DNA from 4 places in the Streptomyces sp. NPDC037126 genome. Region 4 is predicted to be linked to each of the others. Evidence: riboswitches for the same ligand, from Rfam matches in the RefSeq annotation. Region 4 holds a riboswitch; each other region holds the start of a gene.

Region 1 (4,565 bases), on a different contig from region 4:
CGTGACGGCGCAGCTCATGTACCTCGAACACACGGCCCCCGACCGGGACATCACGCTCTACGTCAACTCCCCCGGCGGCTCCTTCGCGGCGCTGACGGCGGTCTACGACACACTGCGGTACATCGGTTGCGACGTGGCGACCTACTGCCTGGGCCAGGCCGCCGCGTCGGCCGCGCTGCTGCTCACGGCGGGGACCCCGGGCAAGCGGTTCACCCTGCCGGGCGCGCGCATGGTGCTCGAACAGCCCCGGCTGTCCGAACCCGCGCAGGGCACGCCCAGCGACCTGGCGATCCAGGCGGCGGAGCTGGAACGGACCCGCGCGCTGATGGAGGAGATGCTCGTCCGGCACACCGGACGCACGGCCGGGCAGGTCCACCGGGACCTGGAGCGGGACCTGGTCCTGGACGCCGCGGAAGCGGTGGCCTACGGCCTGGTGGACGCCGTCGTGCCAAGCCGCCGGACCGCTCCCGGCGCTTCCGGCGCGAGGTGAGCGGGCCGTGCTGCCGCCGGAGCCCCCTCCGCTGCCCGCGCTGACCCGCGCCGAGGGCGAGCTGATCGACCGTTACCTGGAGGCCGTCGACCTGCTGGGCCGGATCAACCCCGCGCGCCACGGGAACACCTACCAGGGGCTGCGCGCGGCGCAGGCGCTGGTGCGCAAGGCGGCCGAACTGCGTGACGCGCTCGCCCTGATGCACCAGCGGGGCGAGACGGAGCTGCACGGCGACACGCTGGCACGCGCCCTGCGGGTCCTGGACGGCGAGCGCCGTGCCGCGCGCGTCGCGCTCCCGCCGGACGGCGTCGGCTGAGCGGGACGCCCCTCCGGCCCGACGGGAGCGCCGAGTAGACGCACCGTCCGGGCCGGAGTTGAAACGGTCCGAACGACGTACGGCCGACCGGTGTATATCCGGATCGGTTTCCGGGCTTCCCGAGTTGCGCACCGGGCCGGTCCGAGGGGCATGAGAAGACACTTCGTCCCAGGTCCGGGGCTACGTCCGGATTCTGACGGTGTCTCGAACAGAGCAGTGTCCACCCGAACGGGTGAGTGGTGAGTAACGCCACAAATCCCCGGTTCCGTTGGGATTTTCGGACAGCTGTGAGTGAAGATCCCTGTCTGACGACAAGACCCCGCCACCGCGGCGGGGCGATCCGGGCGGACGCCGAGTCCTGCCGCCGCCCGGATGACCGGTCGACAGGAGTGGATCGGCAGGAGTGGAGGACCCAGGCAAGGCGGGTCGCCAGAACGGATGTTCGTCCGCGTGGAGCGGGCGGGCCGATGCTCAGGGCGACCCTTGGGGTGAAGCCGCGGCAACGCGGCCGGGCTACTTCGCCAGCCCGAATCCGACAGGTCATCCTTCACAGGCGGCTGACGAAGGGTTGCGCATGACTGCGCTCAATCGTGTCCCGTCGCTCATGGCCCGAGCCGGTACGGCCTCGGCTCTCACCCTCGCCGCCGTGGGTGGCTCGATCGCGGTCCCGGGCCTCGCCACCGACGCCTCCGCCGCGACCATGGGCGCGAAGGCTCTCCAGGTCGCGGCGTCCAAGAAGGGCTCCCCGTACCAGTGGGGCGCCACCGGACCGTACCGGTTCGACTGCTCGGGGCTGACGCTCTACTCGTTCAAGAAGGCGGGCAAGTCCCTGCCGCGCACCGCCGCCGCCCAGTACAACAAGACGCACCACATCTCCGCCGGCAGCCGCAAGGCCGGTGACCTGGTGTTCTTCCACTACGGCTCCAGCGTCTACCACGTCGGCATCTACGCCGGCCACAACAAGATCTGGCACGCCCCGAAGACCGGCGCAGTGGTGAGGCTCGAGAAGATCTGGACAAGGAGCGTCTGGTACGGCCGCGTCAGCTGACCGGGCCTCAGGGCCGGGAGCGGCTCCAGCAACAGGGCCGCTCCCGGCACCGCCGTCGTCACCCCCGGTGCCCGCCTGAAGCCCACGGGCGCCCCGGGGCCCCCACGGCCACCGGCAGCACCTCCCGGCGACGAGACCCTGCCGAGCGGGCGCACGGCCCCCTCGGACGTCCTGGCGGGCCGTCACAGCGGCCACAGGACACGAGCCCCGTCCGTGCGCGCCCAGCGCTCGGCGGGAGGGACCGACGCGCGTACCTGGCGACACCGCTCCCGTGCGGCCGCTACTCATCGGCACGGCATCGCGCCGTCCCGCGCGGCGGGAGATCGAGGCCCTGGCGGCCGGGGCGGGGCCCGTACCGGTGCTGTCGGTGCACGCTGTGCGCGCTCGTGGGCGTGGAGCCGGGTGTGGCGGGCGTAGCGGAGCCGGTGGGGCTCAGGGTGGCCACGGTGGTCGGCGTACGGCCGCTGGAGGCGGGGCGTCCGCGCCGCCCGGTCCCGGCCGGGACGCCTTCCGGGACCCCCGCTGCGCGGAGCCGGCGGCAGCCGGGCCGTCGGGTCAGGGCTGCTGGCCCGCCGCCGTGACCGGTTCGGCCGGGATCGCCCAGGGGAGTTCGATGGAGACCGTCTTGCCGCCCTCCCGGGTGGGGCGGACGCGGAGTTTGCCGCCGCACTCGGCGGTGAGCCAGCGGATGATGACCATGCCGCGGCCGTTGTCCTGCTGCACGGCGGCGGGCAGTCTCTTCGGAAAGCGCGGATGACTGTCCGTGACCCCGATGCGGAGGTGTTCGTCGCGGTCCAGCGCGATGTCCACCGTGAAGGTGGGTGACTGACCGAAGGTGTGCTGTACGGCGTTGGTCGCGAGTTCGGAGACGATGAGCCGCACGGTGTCGGCCACGTCGGTGTCGGACGGCAGGCCCCACTCCGCCAACGTGCCCACGACGTACGAGCGGGCGGCGGAGACCGAGGCGGGATCGCTCGGCAGAGTGACGGATGCTTCCAGATGGTCTGCCATGGCGAGGTCGTCCCTTTCCCACGGGACCGCAGTCCGACAAGCAGCGGATGGTTCGAGTACGGTCCCGGACTGGTGCTTGCTCGCCAGATTGCCATCACCGGGCCGGTCACGGGGAGCGATCCACCAAGATGTGCATATATCTGTCGCTCAAAGCGGTGAACTCTGCGACGCGAGACCGTATTTGGGCGGCACGTAGGGAGTAAGGAGGAGCCCATGCAGAACGGGCCGGCCGTGCGCCGCCGCAAACTGGGCGCCGAACTGCGCACGCTGCGTACCGACGCGGGGCTCACGAGTGGGGACGCGGCCCGTCTGGTCGGCTGGCACCAGTCGAAGGTCAGCCGCATCGAGACGGGCGCCAGTGGCGTGAAACCGACGGACGTACGGCTGCTTCTGGACGCCTACGAGGTACGGGACAGCCAACTGCGCGAGCTGCTGCTGATGTTGGCGGGGTCCGACGACACCGGTGACCGCAACCGCTGGTGGCACGCCTACCGCGGGGTGCTGCCCCCCACCTACCGGGACTTCATCAGTCTGGAGTCCCAGGCGGGCGCGATGCGCACCCTGGAGACCACCGTGGTGCCCGGCCTGCTGCAGACGGCCGAGTACGCCCGTGCGGTGACCCGGGCGGCCGTCAACGACCTGGACGAGGAACGTCTGGACACGCTGGTCGAGGTGCGCCTGGCCAGGCAGGACGTGCTGCGTTCGAACCCGCCGCTGGAGCTGAGCGCGGTCCTGGACGAGGCGGTGCTACGGCGCGAGGTCGGCGGCCCCGAGGTGATGGCCCGGCAGCTGGAGCGGCTGACGGATGCCGCGCGTCTGCCCCAAGTGCGGTTGCAGGTACTGCCGTTCGGGGCGGGAGCACATGTCGGCCTCACTGGCCCTTTCGTTATCTTCTCATTTCCGAGCACTTCTGATCTGGATGTGGTTGTTCTCGACCAGTTGACGAGTAGCCTCTACCTCGAACGGAAAGAAGACCTCATGGCCTACTCCGAGGCCTTCAACACCCTTCAGAATCACGCCCTTTCCCCCGAGGACTCGTTGGACTACATCGCCGGGATAGGTGACGGCGCGTAAGGAGGCACCATGTCTGCTCTGCCTCGGAACGTCCCTGCCAGTACCGACCTGCACGACGTGCGCTGGCTGCGCAGCAGCTACAGCACGGGAGCCAACAACTGCGTGGAGACGGCCCGGCCGCGCTCCGGACTGCTCGCCGTGCGCGACTCGAAGAGGCCGGCCGGACCCGCACTCCTCTTCTCCACCGACAGCTGGACCGACTTCCTGACCGCCCTCTGATCAGACCCGATCAACTCTTGTCAGTTCTGCGCGAGACACGGCCGTGTCACGCCGACTCATGGTCGCGTTTCGCCGATCACCCGTACAGCGCGTTCGATCTCGGTCCCGGAGAGGTCCGCACGGGCCGTCAGCCGCAGGCGTGAGACGCCGTCGGGCACGGAGGGAGGACGGAAGCAGCCCACGGCCAGCCCCGCCGTACGGCAGTCGGCCGCCCAGCGCACCGCCTGCTCCGGGGACGGAGCCCGCACGGAGACCACCGCGGCGTCCGGTCGTACCGCCTCCAGACCCGCGGCGGTCAGCCGTGCGTGCAGCTCCGCGGCCACCTCCCGGGCCCGGGCCGCCCGCTCCGGCTCGCGGCGCAGCAACCGCAGCGCCGCGAGGGCCGCGCCCACCGCCGCCGGGGCCAG
Region 2 (4,565 bases), on a different contig from region 4:
CACGAAAGGCTTCCGCATGCTCTCCGGGAACGGTCGTCACCGTCGCCCCCGTCAGGCTCCGGCCCTCCTCGTCGCGGCGGGCGTCACCGGCTCCGCCATCGCGATCCCGCTCCTCGGCGCCGCGAGCGCCAACGCGGCCGACGGCACCACGTGGGACAAGGTGGCCGAGTGCGAGAGCGGGGGTTCCTGGAGCGCCGACACCGGCAACGGGTACTACGGCGGCCTCCAGATGTCCCAGGACGACTGGGAGTCCCACGGCGGCACCCAGTACGCCTCCAGCGCCGACCAGGCCAGCCGCTCGCAGCAGATCGCGGTCGCCGAGAAGATCCTCGCCGACAAGGGCACCACCCCCTGGGCCACCTGTGCCCTGCTCTCCGGTCTGACCTCGAACTCGGCGTCGGTCGACGTCGACCCGGGCGTCGGCGGCTCCGGCCACGGCAACGGTTCGGGCGACTCGTCCGGATCGGACGACAACTCCGACTCGTCCGGCCTGTCGGATTCGCCGTCTTCGTCCGGCTCTGACACCGGCAACGGATCCGACGCCAACTCCGGTGCGGACTCCGGCTCCAGTGCCGCCCCCTCCTCCGACCCGGCCACCACGCCGGCTCCCGGCCACGCCAAGGGCGCCACTCAGGACCCGGGCGCGGCTGCCGGCTCTCCGGGCCACGGCACTCCCACGCCGGGCAAGTCCACCTCGCCCGGCGGTGGGACGTCGCAGGGTGGCGACAGCACCTCCGTGATCACTCCGTCGGCCGACGACTCGGACAATTCACAGCAGACCGGCGGTTCTTGGAGCCTGGTCGACACCGGCGCTCTCAGCAGTGGCGGGCGCCACCGGGGCGGCAGTGCGGACGAAAGTGCGGCAAACGGACAGAACGACACCTTGTCCGGCCGGCACGCCTCGCAGGAGACGGACACCTACACCGTCCGCGAGGGCGACACCCTCGGCTCCATCGCCGACTCCCTTGGCGTCGACGGCGGATGGCACGCGCTCTACGCCGCGAACAAGAAGGCCATCGGCGCCGACCCGAACCACATCTCCGCCGGTCAGACCCTGGACGTGGGTGCGGAAAAGGGTGGAAAGTAGCGGGAGTTGACGCCCCGCTTCACGGCTAATGTCCGGTTCGGGGAAAGTGTGGGATGAGTCTCAGAAGCCCTGATCGTCTTTGAAATTCCGTGGATCGCGTGTCTACGGTCAGGACCGCTCGTCATCACGAGCCCCGGCAGCCGCACACGCCGAATCCTGCCAGCGGCCGCCCGGGAACAGTCGTCGCGTCAAGCGCCGTGGGCAGGAGCGGGGGACCCAAGGTAAGTGCCGGTCCCGGCGGTTGACGCCGGACCGGCTGGGGGTGAAGCCGCGCATCGCGAGAGCGAGTGCGCGGCCGGGCAACTCAACCGGCCCGAACCCGACAGCTCACCTCGCAGGCGTCGGTGAGGGGATCGATCCATGCTGTTCTCCGGCAAGGGCAAGCACCGTCGTCCGTCCAAGGCCGTCCGCGCCGTCACGCTCGCCGGTGTCACCGGCGCCGTCGTCGCCGCCCCGCTGATGGCGGCCGGCAACGCCTCCGCCGCCACCTCCTCCCAGTGGGACGCCGTCGCCCAGTGCGAGTCCGGGGGCAACTGGGCCATCAACACCGGCAACGGCTACTACGGCGGTCTGCAGTTCTCCGCCTCCACCTGGGCCGCGTACGGCGGCACCGCCTACGCCGGGCAGGCCAACCAGGCCAGCAAGGCGCAGCAGATAGCCGTCGCCGAGAAGGTTCTCGCCGCGCAGGGCAAGGGCGCCTGGCCGGTCTGCGGCACGGGCCTGTCGAGCACCCCGTACAACGGCTCCGCCCCCACCGCCTCGAAGAGCACCTCGTCGAGCGCCTCCACCACCACCCGCTCCACCGAGAAGCAGGCCGCCACCCGCTCCACCGAGCGTCCGAGCGTGAGCAAGACCGTCACCACCCCGACCGGCAAGAAGGTCAAGAAGGGCGACGGCGAGTACAAGGTCGTCACCGGTGACACCCTCAGCTCCATCGCCGAGAAGCACCACGTGCAGGGCGGCTGGAAGAAGCTGTTCGAGCTGAACAAGGACATCGTCCAGGACGCCGACCTCATCTACCCGGGCCAGCAGCTGCACCTGAAGTGACACCTGGTTCCGAACGGACCCACAGCGCCCTCACGCCCGCGGCCCCCACACCGGGGGCCTCGTGAGGGGCCGTACCCCCCGTCCCCACGGGCTCCCCGCCCCGGTGCGTGTTCCCCCGTACGCACCGGGGCGGGGTTTCTTCATGTCCGGGCCCGGCTCGCCGCGCGTCCCCCGGCACTTTCCCCGTTCTTCATCCGCACCCCCCTTTGTTCCGCGGGTGAACAATGGGTACCGTCTGCGTGTCCCTCCCCGTCCACGGGTCGGTCGGTCGGTGGCCGACGCCCCTGGGACGGTTAGGCTCTAGTCGCAAGGCACCGCCGCAAGGCAGAGAGCCCCGCACTTCCAGCGTCACATCCAAGAAGGAGATGCTCGTGCCGTCCATCGACGTCGTCGTAGCCCGGGAAATCCTGGACTCCCGAGGCAACCCCACGGTCGAGGTCGAGGTCGGCCTCGACGACGGCAGCACGGGTCGTGCCGCCGTCCCGTCCGGCGCCTCCACGGGCGCCTTCGAGGCCATCGAGCTGCGCGACGGTGACCCCAACCGCTACCAGGGCAAGGGTGTCGAGAAGGCCGTCCTGGCCGTCATCGAGCAGATCGGCCCGGAGCTGGTCGGCTACGACGCCACCGAGCAGCGCCTGATCGACCAGGCCATGTTCGACCTGGACGCCACGGACAACAAGGGCTCCCTCGGCGCCAACGCCATCCTCGGCGTCTCGCTCGCCGTCGCGCACGCCGCCTCCGAGGCGTCCGACCTGCCGCTGTTCCGCTACCTGGGCGGCCCGAACGCGCACCTGCTGCCCGTTCCCATGATGAACATCCTGAACGGCGGCTCGCACGCCGACTCCAACGTGGACATCCAGGAGTTCATGATCGCCCCGATCGGCGCGGAGTCCTTCTCCGAGGCGCTGCGCTGGGGCACCGAGGTCTACCACACCCTCAAGAAGGTGCTGAAGGGCCGCGGTCTGTCCACCGGCCTCGGCGACGAGGGCGGCTTCGCCCCGAACCTCGGCTCCAACCGCGAGGCCCTCGATCTCATCCTCGAGGCGATCAAGGAGGCCGGCTACGCCCCCGGCGAGCAGATCGCCCTCGCCCTCGACGTGGCCGCGTCCGAGTTCTACAAGGACGGCAAGTACCTCTTCGAGGGCAAGGAGCGCTCCGCCGCCGAGATGACGGAGTACTACGAGGAGCTCGTGGCGGCCTACCCGCTCGTCTCCATCGAGGACCCGCTGTTCGAGGACGACTGGGCCGGCTGGAAGGTCATCACCGACAAGCTCGGCGACAAGGTCCAGCTGGTCGGCGACGACCTGTTCGTCACCAACCCCGAGCGCCTCGCCCGCGGTATCGAGGAGGGCACCGCCAACGCCCTCCTGGTGAAGGTCAACCAGATCGGCTCGCTGACCGAGACCCTGGACGCCGTCGAGCTGGCCCAGCGCAGCGGCTTCAAGTGCATGATGTCCCACCGCTCCGGCGAGACCGAGGACGTCACCATCGCCGACCTGGCCGTCGCCACCAACTGCGGCCAGATCAAGACCGGTGCCCCGGCCCGCTCCGAGCGCGTCGCCAAGTACAACCAGCTGCTGCGCATCGAGGAGATCCTCGACGACGCCGCGGTGTACGCCGGCCGCAGCGCGTTCCCCCGCTTCAAGGGCTGACCTGAGCCCACCCGGGCCATGTCTTAGCCAGTCGTACGTACGTCCCCGTACCCGGTCCCGTACCGTGTCCGGGGACGTACGCACGTGAAAGGGGAGGCGGAGAGCCGATGGCCGTCAAGGACCGGGACCGTTTCTCCACCGCGACCAGACTGCGGCTGCTCGGCGAGCAGACCGCGGCCCGCGTCTACCGCTCCCAGACGAAGCGGCAGGCCCGCCGCTCCCGGCTCACCGGCCGGGCGGCGCTGCTCGCGCTGGTGCTGTGCTCGATGGTCGTGGCGCTCGCCTATCCGATGCGTCAGTTCGTCTCCCAGCGCGCCCAGATCGACGACCTCCAGCGCAAGCAGGAGCAGGCCCGCGAGCGCGTGGAGCAGCTGCGCGACCTCAAGGCGCGCTGGCAGGACGACTCCTACGCCGAGCAGCAGATCCGGCGCCGGCTGCACTACGTGATGCCCGGTGAGACCGGGTACGTGGTCGTCGACCCGGGCGCGGCCCGGCAGTCCCGCGCCGAATTCGGGGCCGCCCACCGGCCCTGGTACGCGAACGTCTGGGACGGGGTCGACAAGTCCGACGCCTCCGACCAGTGAACCGACAGAAAGCCTCCGAAAAGCAGTCATGGAAACGCCCCCGCCGCCCACTCCGCGCTCCGAGCCCACCGACGCGGACGTCGAGGCCTTCAAGCAGCAGCTCGGCCGCCCGCCGCGGGGCCTGAGGGCCATCGCGCACCGCTGCCCCTGCGGTCAGCCGGACGTCGTGGAGACGGCACCCCGCCTGCCCGACGG
Region 3 (4,565 bases), on a different contig from region 4:
GGCCTGCGGGTCGGCGGAGGAGCCGTCGCCGGAGCCCTTGGCCGCGCCGGAGGCGGTGCTGCTCCCCAGGCCGCCGAGGTCGGGCAGGCCGAGGTCGGTGCTGATCTTCACGGTGCCGGACAGCTGCTGCACGTCCGACTTGGCGATCTTGTCGATGAGCTGCTGTGCGGTGATCCTGGGCAGGTCGGGGTCACCCGAGTCGGCGAGCGCCGGGACGAGCCCGATCGTGGCCGCCGCCACCCCCACCACCGCGACCGGGACGGCGTACCGGGCGGCCTTGCGGCGGCCGGAGCTACGGTCCTCGTCCCCCGCGGCGCCCAGTGCGTCGTCGGTTTCGTACGGTGCCATGTGTGCCTTACCTCCGTCGTCGGCGGCGGCTGTCCTCACGCTGGTCCACCTGAGCCGCCATTCTCACCCGAATCGGTGAGGAGTGCTGATTTCCGTGGTGTCCATCTGACCAAATCGGCCATGAGGAATCGTCAGACCACGGAGCCAACTCCGTGTACGCCTGCGGTATGACACGTAGGGGTTGCGGCTCCCCCGACCCGTAGGGGTCGCACGCATCGCACGGGGCGCGTACGACCGTTGTACGGCCCGCGCGGGATGGCTGCAACCGTCCCGGGCAGCGGTCGCGGGGACGCCCGGACCGGATCCGTGTGCGGGCTGCCCGAGGCGCGCGGGGCCCGTCGTACGAGGTGGGCGTGACGCCGTCTTACGGCCGCGCGGGTCCCGTCCGTACGACGTGGGCGTGACGCCGTCGCACGGGGCGTGCGGAGCCGTCGTACGGGGCGTGCGGGGCGGCGTGGGCCCGTCCGGCCCGTCCCGTTGGTGGCGGGCGGCACGTGGCCTCCGTGCGGGAGGCCGCCGCCCGTCCGGGGTGGCTAGCCGGCTCGGTGGACCACCGCGTCGCACAGCTGGATCAGCGCCGCCTTGGCGTCGCACTCCCGCAGCGGTGCCAGCGCGGCCCGGGCCTCCTCCGCGTACCGCACGGTGTCCCGGCGAGCCTGCTCCAGCGCGGGGTGCGCGCGCAGCGCGGCCAGTGCCTCGGCGTGCCGGGCGTCGTCGCTGAGGTCGGAGTCCAGCAGCTCGCACAGGGCGATGTCCTCGGGCAGTCCCAGCCGGGCCGCCCGCTCGCGCAGCCGGAGCACGGGCAGGGTCGCGATGCCCTCGCGCAGGTCGGTGCCCGGGGTCTTGCCGGACTCGTGGGAGTCGGAGGCGATGTCCAGGACGTCGTCGGCGAGCTGGAAGGCCACCCCGAGGCGCTCGCCGTACTGGGTGAGCACGTCCACGACCGTCTCGTCGGCGCCGGACATCATCGCGCCGAAGCGGCACGACACCGCCACCAGCGAGCCCGTCTTGCCGCCGAGCACGTCCAGGTAGTGGTCGACCGGGTCGCGGCCGTCGGTGGGGCCCGCCGTCTCCAGGATCTGGCCCGTGACCAGCCGCTCGAACGCGAGGGCCTGCACCCGGACCGCCTCGGGACCGAGGTCGGCGAGGATCTGGGAGGCGCGGGCGAAGAGGAAGTCACCGGTGAGGACGGCGACGGAGTTGCCCCAGCGGGTGTTGGCGCTGTCCACGCCGCGCCGCACGGCCGCCTCGTCCATCACGTCGTCGTGGTACAGCGTGGCCAGGTGGGTCAGCTCCACCACCACGGCCGACGGCACGATGCCCGGCGCGTAGCGGTCGCCGAACTGCGCCGCGAGCATCACGAGCAGCGGCCTGAACCGCTTCCCACCGGCCCGTACGAGGTGCTGCGCGGCCTCCGTGATGAACGGGACCTCGCTCTTGGTGGCCTCGAGCAAGCCTTCCTCGACAGCCGTCAATCCGGCCTGGACATCGGCTTCCAGAGCCTGGTCCCGCACGCTCAGCCCGAACGGCCCGACGACGGTCACGAGGGGTCTCCTGTCTGCTGGTGTCTGCTGGCGCTTACACGGTTTGTCGATAGGTCGCTGCCATCACTCAAGTCAGCGTATCCGGTCCTGTTTCGATCACCGATAGCGCCCACGGGTCCGGCCCGGGCGGTATCGGATCATGACGGCATGTTTTTGATCAGAGGGTAAGAACGGACATTTATCGACTTAACAGGAATTCAGACGCTTTGTCGCGAATCGACAGGTGAGTGGGCCAATCGCACCCCCGGACGGGCCCCCACCGGGCATCCACCCGGACATCCCGCGCCCTCCACCCCTTCCACGCTCCGGTCGCCGACCCAATCCCCCATGTCCGACTTGGCACAATTTGCTATTTCGTGAGTTGGGTCACCCGCGCCCCTCGGCACCCCGGCTGCCCGACCAGCCGTTCTCCCCTTGTCCCGTTGGCGAGTTGAGGATTGGCAACCGCAAAGGATCAAGTACCCCATACGGCACAGACCAAGGTCAAATAGTGCGTTGTGTGATTCAGGCACTTGTTCCCGACATGTGCTCTCGCATACGTTCCGGACCCGTCGGGCGGAACGCCGAATCCTGCCGCCGCCCGCGTCACCCATCGAACTCACTCGTACGGCAGGAGCGGGGGACCCAGGTAAGTCGCCGGACCGGACGGCACAAGTCGCACCGGAACGGCTTGGGGTGAAGTCGTGTCCCTTCGGGGCACGGCCGGGCACCTCCCCGCCCGAACCCGACAGCTCACCTCGCAGGCGACGGAGAGGAACACCCCCATGCCTGCTGCCGCTCAGCCCCGCCGCACCCGCCTCGTCCGCATGATCGCCGTCGCCGGTACCGGCGCAGCCGTCCTGGCCATGCCGCTCATCGGCGCCACCAGCGCCTCCGCGGCCACCCCCACCTCGGCCCCTGCGGTCTCCACCACCCCCGCCGGCTACCCGAACAACCTCGACGGCTGGATCCGCGAGTCGCTCGCGATCATGGCCCAGAAGGGCATCCCGGGCTCCTACAACGGCATCCACCGCAACGTCATGCGGGAGTCCTCGGGCAACCCGAACGCCATCAACCTGTGGGACTCCAACGCGGCCAAGGGCATCCCGTCCAAGGGCCTGCTGCAGGTCATCGACCCGACGTTCAACACGTACCACGTGGCCGGAACCTCGTTCAACATCTACGACCCGGTCGCCAACATCACCGCCGCCTGCAACTACGCGGCCGCGCGCTACGGCTCGATCGACAACGTCAACAGCGCGTACTGACCGGCACCCGCGGCAGGCGTTACTGATATCCCGGTCAGTCGGTCGGGAACAGTCTTTCGAGGACGACGGCGATGCCGTCGTCCTCGTTCGACAGGGTGACCTCATCCGCGACGGCCTTGAGTTCGGCGTGGGCGTTGGCCATGGCGACCCCGTGTCCCGCCCAGTCGAGCATCGGGATGTCGTTGGGCATGTCGCCGAACGCCAGGGCCCGTTCGGCACGCACCCCCAGCCGCTCGGCGGCCAGCGCCAGCCCGGTCGCCTTGGTCACCCCGGACGGCTGGAGTTCCACCGTCCCCGGCCCCGACATGGTGACCGTCGCCAGCGAGCCCACCACCGCACGCGCGGTGGCCGCCAACTCGTCGTCCGGCACGGTGGCATGGCGCAGCAGCACCTTGCTGATGGGCTCGCACCACAGGTCGTCGCGCCGCCCCACCCGCACCGCGGGCAAGGTCGGGTGGGGCATCAGATAGCCGGGTTCGATGAGCGTGAGCCCGTCGACACCGTCCTGGTCGACCGCCGCGTACACCTGCCCCACCTCGGCCTCGATCTTGCCGAGCGCGGTCTCGGCCAGCTCCCGGTCCAGCCGTACCGACCACAACAGGCGGTCGGCCCCGGCGTCGTAGACCTGTGCGCCCTGCCCGCACACCGCGAGCCCGGTGCAGCCGAGGTCCGCCAGCAGGGGCCGCACCCTGGGGGCCGGGCGGCCGGTCACCACCAGGTGCCGGGCACCGGCCCGCGCCACCCGCGCGAGCGCGGCGAGCGACCGTTCGGAGACGGTGTCGTCGCCGCGCAGCAGCGTCCCGTCCAGGTCGGTGGCGATCAGTGAATACGCGGGGGAGGGTGCCATGATCAGAGAATACGGACACCACGCCCCACCGACTCACGCCTCTTTCCAGGCACTTACGTGCTGATCGGCCCCAAGTACTGTTCGTAGGCCTCCTGATGGCGACGCCTCGGACGCCTGAGGCTCCGGAACAGAGCTGAGCCCCGCCCCGGACCCGGCCGTCACCGTGCAGCGCGCGATCGTCGCCGTACAGGTCGGGGCGCCCCCTCGGGCCACGACCGTCGCCGTGCCGGGCGCGGCCGCCGTACCGCGTGGTGGGGGGCGGGACCGCACGGACCGGCCGCGGCCGCACACGGAGTACGGCCGGAAACGTGCCCGCTCCCTCGTTGCCGCCGCAGGTCAGCCGTGGGCTGCGGCCAGGTGCTTCGCCAGGCGCGGGGAGGCGAACTCCGTGCCGCAGACGAAGCGCATCACCGGGCCGTACGAGGACGCCGCCGGCAGACCGGTGAAGTACACGCCGGGCACCGAGGAGACATAGCCGGGGCCGAGCTTCGGCGCGCCGCGGCTCACCGCGAGCCGGGTGCGCAGTTCGCTGCCGAGGAAGTCCATCGCCGCGATGTCGACGCGGTAGCCGGTCGCGGC
Region 4 (4,565 bases):
CCGGCGCTCGATGCGCGCCCTGGTCGGCGTGATGCTCGACCGTGCGCAGGCCGACGGCACGACCCCGCGCGCGGCCGCCCACGCCCTGGTGACCGACCGGCTGCCGGTGATCGCGGAACGCTTCGGCTGGTACCGCTGACGTCCGCCTCACTGACCGCGGCCACGACGGTCCGCCGCGGGGCGTGGGGCGCCGGGTGACTGAACCTTGAGTCAGTAGAGCGCGAGCGCGGACCGGGCCGTGCCGGGGCGTCGTGAGGCCGTCGGCGCCGGTTCGGGCGGCTGTGTAGGGTGACCGGATGGCGAGAGTGCGGTTGAGTGTGGCGGAGCGGCGGGAGGAGCTGCTGCGTGCCGCCGTCGAGCAGATCGAGGCGCGGGGCGTGGCGGCGGTCAGGATCGCCGACGTGGCCGCGGCACTCGGGGTGAGCAACGCGCTGGTGCTGTACCACTTCTCGACCAAGGAGAAGCTGGTCGCCGCCGCGTTCGCCCACGCGGCCGAGGACGATCTCGCGCATCTGCGCCGCCTGCTGGGGCGGCGGACCTCCGCGCTGCGCCGGCTGCGCGCCGCGGTGCGCTGGTACGCGCCCACCGGTCAGGCCAAGGGCTGGCGGCTGTGGATCGAGGGCTGGGCCGTGGCCCTGCGCGAGCCCGCCCTGCGGGACGTCACCCAGGACCTGGACCGGGAGTGGAAGGCCGCGATCGCCGAGGTGCTCGCCGAGGGCGTGGCGGCGGGCGAGTTCGGGTGCCCGGACCCGGTGGGCTCCGCGCTGCGGCTGACCGCGCTGCTGGACGGACTCGCCGTGCAGCTGATCTCGTACCCGGGCGCGGTGCCGCGCTCCCGTGCCCAGGAGTGGGTCGACGGGGCCCTGGCCCACGAGCTGGGCCTGGAACGGGCGGCGTTGACGGAACGGGCACGCTGAGCGCGGACGCGGGCACGCCCCGCGCCGCGAGGTGTGCGGGGCGGGGCGGGGGCCGGTGGGCGGTCAGGCCACGGAGCCGATGCGCATCTTGATGTCGTCCGGGGACAGGGCGCCCTTCGCGGTGACGTGGTCGCCGGAGGACTCGCCGCGCAGTCGGCGGCCGATCCACGGCACGAGGAACTCCCGGGCCCAGTGCACGTCGTCGCGGCGCACCTCCAGGGTGCCGCGGGGCGGCAGCGGCGGCCACGACTGCTCCGGATCGGCCGGCACGTCGACGCCCAGGGCCTGGCCGGCGCGCAGCGCCACCCGCGTGTGGCCCTCGGGCGAGAGGTGCAGCCGGTCACTGTCCCAGGCCCGGCGGTCCCGCACCGACTTCAGCGACCACAGGTCGAGCACGGGACAGCCGTACCGGTCGGCGATGGCGCGGACGTGCCCGTTGTAGGTGGCGATCTTGCCGCGCAGATGCTTGAGCACGGGAACGCCACGGGTGTCGAAGCCGGTCGTCACCATGACCGTGCCCGCGGCCCCGGCCAGCAGGGCCACGGACCGCTCGAAGCGCTCGGCCACCTCGTCCGGGTCGGTGCCGGGGCGGATGATGTCGTTGCCGCCCGCGCAGAAGGAGACCAGGTCCGGGGCCAGTTCGACGGCCCGCGGGACCTGGTCGGCCACGATCTGGTCCAGCAGCTTCCCGCGCACGGCGAGGTTGGTGTACTGGAAGTCCCCCTCGGGCCGCCGGTCGGCGAGCAGTACCGCGAACCGGTCGGCCCAGCCCACGAACGCCCCGTCGGGGCCGGGGTCGCCGACGCCCTCGGTGAAGCTGTCCCCCACCGCCACGTACGACCCGATCACTGATCTGCTGTCATTCTTCGAATCGTCTGCCACGTCGGACCATGATTCACCTTCGGGTGTGACCTACGCGACCGTAGGAAGGGGTTGACGAGCGGTGAGAAGAGCCACTCCAAATTCGTTTGCTTTCCAGGAATACGCCTGCCGGCAGGGCTGTTGGGGCCGGGCGCACCGAAGGCCGGACCCGGGGATCGGGGTCCGGCCTTCGGCTGTCAGGGAGGTGGTTCGGGGCGGCCTCAGCCGACGGTGACTCCGTACCGCAGGAGGTAGGCGACCGGATTCACGTCGGAGCCGTAGTCGGGGGTGGTGCGGATCTCGAAGTGCAGGTGCGGGCCGGTGACGTTGCCGGTGGCGCCGGACAGGCCGAGCTGCTGCCCCTCGGTCAGGGTCTGCCCGGCCGAGGCCAGGATCCGGGAGAGGTGGGCGTACTGGGCGTAGTAGCCGTCGTTCAGCCTGACGACGACCTGGTTGCCGTAGGAGCCGCCCCAGCCGGCGGAGACGACGGTGCCAGCGGCGACGGCCTTGACCGGGGTGCCGCTCGGCACGACGAAGTCCACGCCCGTGTGGTAGCCGCTGGCCCACATGCCGCCCGCCACGTGGTAGCCGGTGCCGACGGTGGCGCCGGTCACCGGGAGGGTGTAGCCGGTCGAGGTGGCGGGCGCCGCCGGCGCGGCCTGCGGGGTCGCCGCCCCGGCGGAGGACGCCGGGGCGTCCGAGGAGGGGCGCGGGGTGGCGGGCGCGGGTCGGGCCTCCGCGGCCGCGCCGCCGAGCACGAGCTTGAGGCCCGGGTGGATCAGCGACGGGTCGTCGCCGACGGCCCGCTGGTTGTCGCCGTAGAGCCGGTGCCAGCCGCCGCGGACGTGCTGCTCGTAGGCGATCGTCGAGAGGCAGTCGCCGGACTTCACCGTGTAGGTGCGCACGGTCCTGGCCGGCTGCTGGGTGGCGGCCTTCGTCACGGTCGCCGGAAGGGACCGCACGGCCTTTCCGGAATCCGGCTGGGCGGTGGTGGCGGCGTGCGCCCCGGTGGCCCCGATGAGCGGGAGGGCCAGCGCGGCGCCACCGGTCCCGGCAGCGGCTATGGAGCGGGAAAAACGCGGGGTCTTGGGACGTCGGTGCTTACCCTTGCCGGGCATGGCGCATTCCTCTCCGACGCCTGCGAGGTCAGCTGTCGGGTTCGGGCTGGAGCGGCCCGGCCGCGCGGTGCGCGACTTCACCCCTAGCCTGTCGCGGAGACCGGACAGGCAGTCGTACCTGGTGGGTCCCCCGCTCCTGCCGAACGCGGGTCAAGTGTGTGGGGACTCCGGGCGGCGGCAGGATTCGGCGTTCCGTCCGGATTCGGGCTGAACGTAAGGGAGCAAGACGCGCGGAAACAAGCAGTGGGTTCCCGGTGTTGGCACTTCGGATGATCGAATGCGGGAATACGACATCACCCTCCGTGAATAACCACCCCCTTCCTTCCCTGAATTTCCCTTTTCCGCAACGCAATTACGTGAACATGACGCGCGACACAGGGTCACGGATATGACCCTCATCACGCACCATCACGCCATGCCCCGTTATTGGGCGTCGAGTTGCAATGAAGGCCTTAAATTCGGACAGAAGGCTCAAGTGTGGCGCAGCCGGAGAACCGTCGCATCAACGTCACCCTTGAGACCGGTGCGCAGCCCGTGGTGCAGCAGGCCCGCACCACGGTGCACTTCGCCCGTTTCACGGCATTCGTACGATGCCGAGGGGTCGAGCCCCCGCAGCCGCACCGCGGGCACGGGCTCGCCGTAGCTCTGCGCCCGGAGGCAGGCGAGGACCACCGTCTCGTCCCCCAGGAGGTACTGGACGGCACTCAGGCCGCCCTCCGGAGGCCTGAGCCGGTACTGGTCGCCGCGCTGGACCAGCGGGCGGATCTCCTTGTACAGCTCCACCCACCGCCGGGTCTCGGCCGGCTCCCCCTCGCTCCACCCGGTGAGGTCGCCGCCGACGCCGAGGACGCCGGCCATGGCACTGACGAAGCGGAACCGCAGCGAGCCGATCCGGCCGTTGAGCTGGGGGTGCGGCTCGCCGGGCCAGCCGGCGTCGGTGAAGCAGCGGTTGAAGTCCCACTTCACATAGTCGACCGGGACTCGAAGGGCCGGTGGCCGGGCAGCGGGCGCGCCGCGAGGGCCTCGGTGTCCGCGAGCGCGGTCCCCGGTCCCCGGTGGAGGTGCAGCAGCTCGTCCGCGTCGGTGAGACGCAGGGCATAGCTGCTGGTGGGCCCCGACAGAAGCCGGGTGCGACCGCCTTCGGCGATGTCCACCATCGAGACCTCACGGGTGCCCACAGATCCGTTCGGGTACGAACATCATCCGGCCCTTCAGTCCCAGGTGACCATGCCTGTGGACAACTCATTGCCCCGGGAAATCAATGTCGTATCGTCGACTGAGCGCCCGCCGACGAGCAGCGACGGCGGGGCCGACCGGGAGGAGCCCCCGTGACGCAGCAGGTCCCGTCGACCGAGCCCGAGCTGGCCGGAGTGCGCAATTTCCGTGACGTGGGCGGACTTCCGACCGTGGACGGACGGCGGGTGCGGGGCGGTGTGCTGTTCCGCAGCGGGCACCTCGCGCACGCGACGGGTGAGGACGCCGTCTTCCTCTCCTCCCTGGGCCTGCACACGATCTTCGACTTCCGCAACGCGGCCGACCAGAAGCTGGAGGGCCCGGACGTCGAACTGCCGGGGGTGCGCAACGTGAACCTGCCGCTGAGCGACCCGGCGGACGGCGCGGAGTTCTGGAAGATGGTCCGCGACGGCGACCTCGACCAGCTGCGCACGAT

What was found. Region 4 has a riboswitch for cyclic di-AMP ahead of ACZ7FF_RS07440 (M23 family metallopeptidase). Riboswitches for the same ligand answer to the same signal wherever they lie in the genome.
Region 1: linked by a shared signal. The riboswitch ahead of ACZ7FF_RS16605 (C40 family peptidase) and the one ahead of ACZ7FF_RS07440 (M23 family metallopeptidase) in region 4 are both predicted to bind cyclic di-AMP.
Region 2: linked by a shared signal. The riboswitch ahead of ACZ7FF_RS25765 (transglycosylase family protein) and the one ahead of ACZ7FF_RS07440 (M23 family metallopeptidase) in region 4 are both predicted to bind cyclic di-AMP.
Region 3: linked by a shared signal. The riboswitch ahead of ACZ7FF_RS33205 (transglycosylase SLT domain-containing protein) and the one ahead of ACZ7FF_RS07440 (M23 family metallopeptidase) in region 4 are both predicted to bind cyclic di-AMP.

Annotation. Positions count from the first base shown of each region.
Region 1 covers NZ_JBVJTD010000006.1:156,452-161,016, reverse strand. Annotated here, with positions in the region: gene ACZ7FF_RS16615 (ATP-dependent Clp protease proteolytic subunit) at 1-490, shown strand, start outside; gene ACZ7FF_RS16610 (hypothetical protein) at 498-806, shown strand; cyclic di-AMP (ydaO/yuaA leader) riboswitch at 1,224-1,377, shown strand; gene ACZ7FF_RS16605 (C40 family peptidase) at 1,381-1,854, shown strand; gene ACZ7FF_RS16600 (ATP-binding protein) at 2,410-2,865, opposite strand; gene ACZ7FF_RS16595 (helix-turn-helix domain-containing protein) at 3,079-3,939, shown strand; gene ACZ7FF_RS16590 (DUF397 domain-containing protein) at 3,949-4,158, shown strand; gene ACZ7FF_RS16585 (8-amino-7-oxononanoate synthase) at 4,215-4,565, opposite strand, start outside.
Region 2 covers NZ_JBVJTD010000012.1:205,874-210,438, forward strand. Annotated here, with positions in the region: gene ACZ7FF_RS25760 (transglycosylase family protein) at 17-1,087, shown strand; cyclic di-AMP (ydaO/yuaA leader) riboswitch at 1,271-1,443, shown strand; gene ACZ7FF_RS25765 (transglycosylase family protein) at 1,448-2,134, shown strand; gene eno (phosphopyruvate hydratase) at 2,500-3,786, shown strand; gene ACZ7FF_RS25775 (FtsB family cell division protein) at 3,894-4,370, shown strand; partial or broken gene ACZ7FF_RS25780 (DUF501 domain-containing protein) at 4,399-4,565, shown strand, end outside.
Region 3 covers NZ_JBVJTD010000019.1:76,787-81,351, reverse strand. Annotated here, with positions in the region: gene ACZ7FF_RS33215 (LolA family protein) at 1-348, opposite strand, end outside; gene ACZ7FF_RS33210 (polyprenyl synthetase family protein) at 882-1,892, opposite strand; cyclic di-AMP (ydaO/yuaA leader) riboswitch at 2,478-2,651, shown strand; gene ACZ7FF_RS33205 (transglycosylase SLT domain-containing protein) at 2,657-3,139, shown strand; gene ACZ7FF_RS33200 (HAD family hydrolase) at 3,174-3,986, opposite strand; gene ACZ7FF_RS33195 (FAD-dependent oxidoreductase) at 4,323-4,565, opposite strand, start outside.
Region 4 covers NZ_JBVJTD010000002.1:534,852-539,416, forward strand. Annotated here, with positions in the region: gene ACZ7FF_RS07425 (glutamate dehydrogenase) at 1-139, shown strand, start outside; gene ACZ7FF_RS07430 (TetR/AcrR family transcriptional regulator) at 297-917, shown strand; gene ACZ7FF_RS07435 (SGNH/GDSL hydrolase family protein) at 981-1,766, opposite strand; gene ACZ7FF_RS07440 (M23 family metallopeptidase) at 2,000-2,896, opposite strand; cyclic di-AMP (ydaO/yuaA leader) riboswitch at 2,899-3,063, opposite strand; partial or broken gene ACZ7FF_RS07445 (GH36 C-terminal domain-containing protein) at 3,368-3,874, opposite strand; gene ACZ7FF_RS07450 (hypothetical protein) at 3,859-4,074, opposite strand; gene ACZ7FF_RS07455 (tyrosine-protein phosphatase) at 4,225-4,565, shown strand, end outside.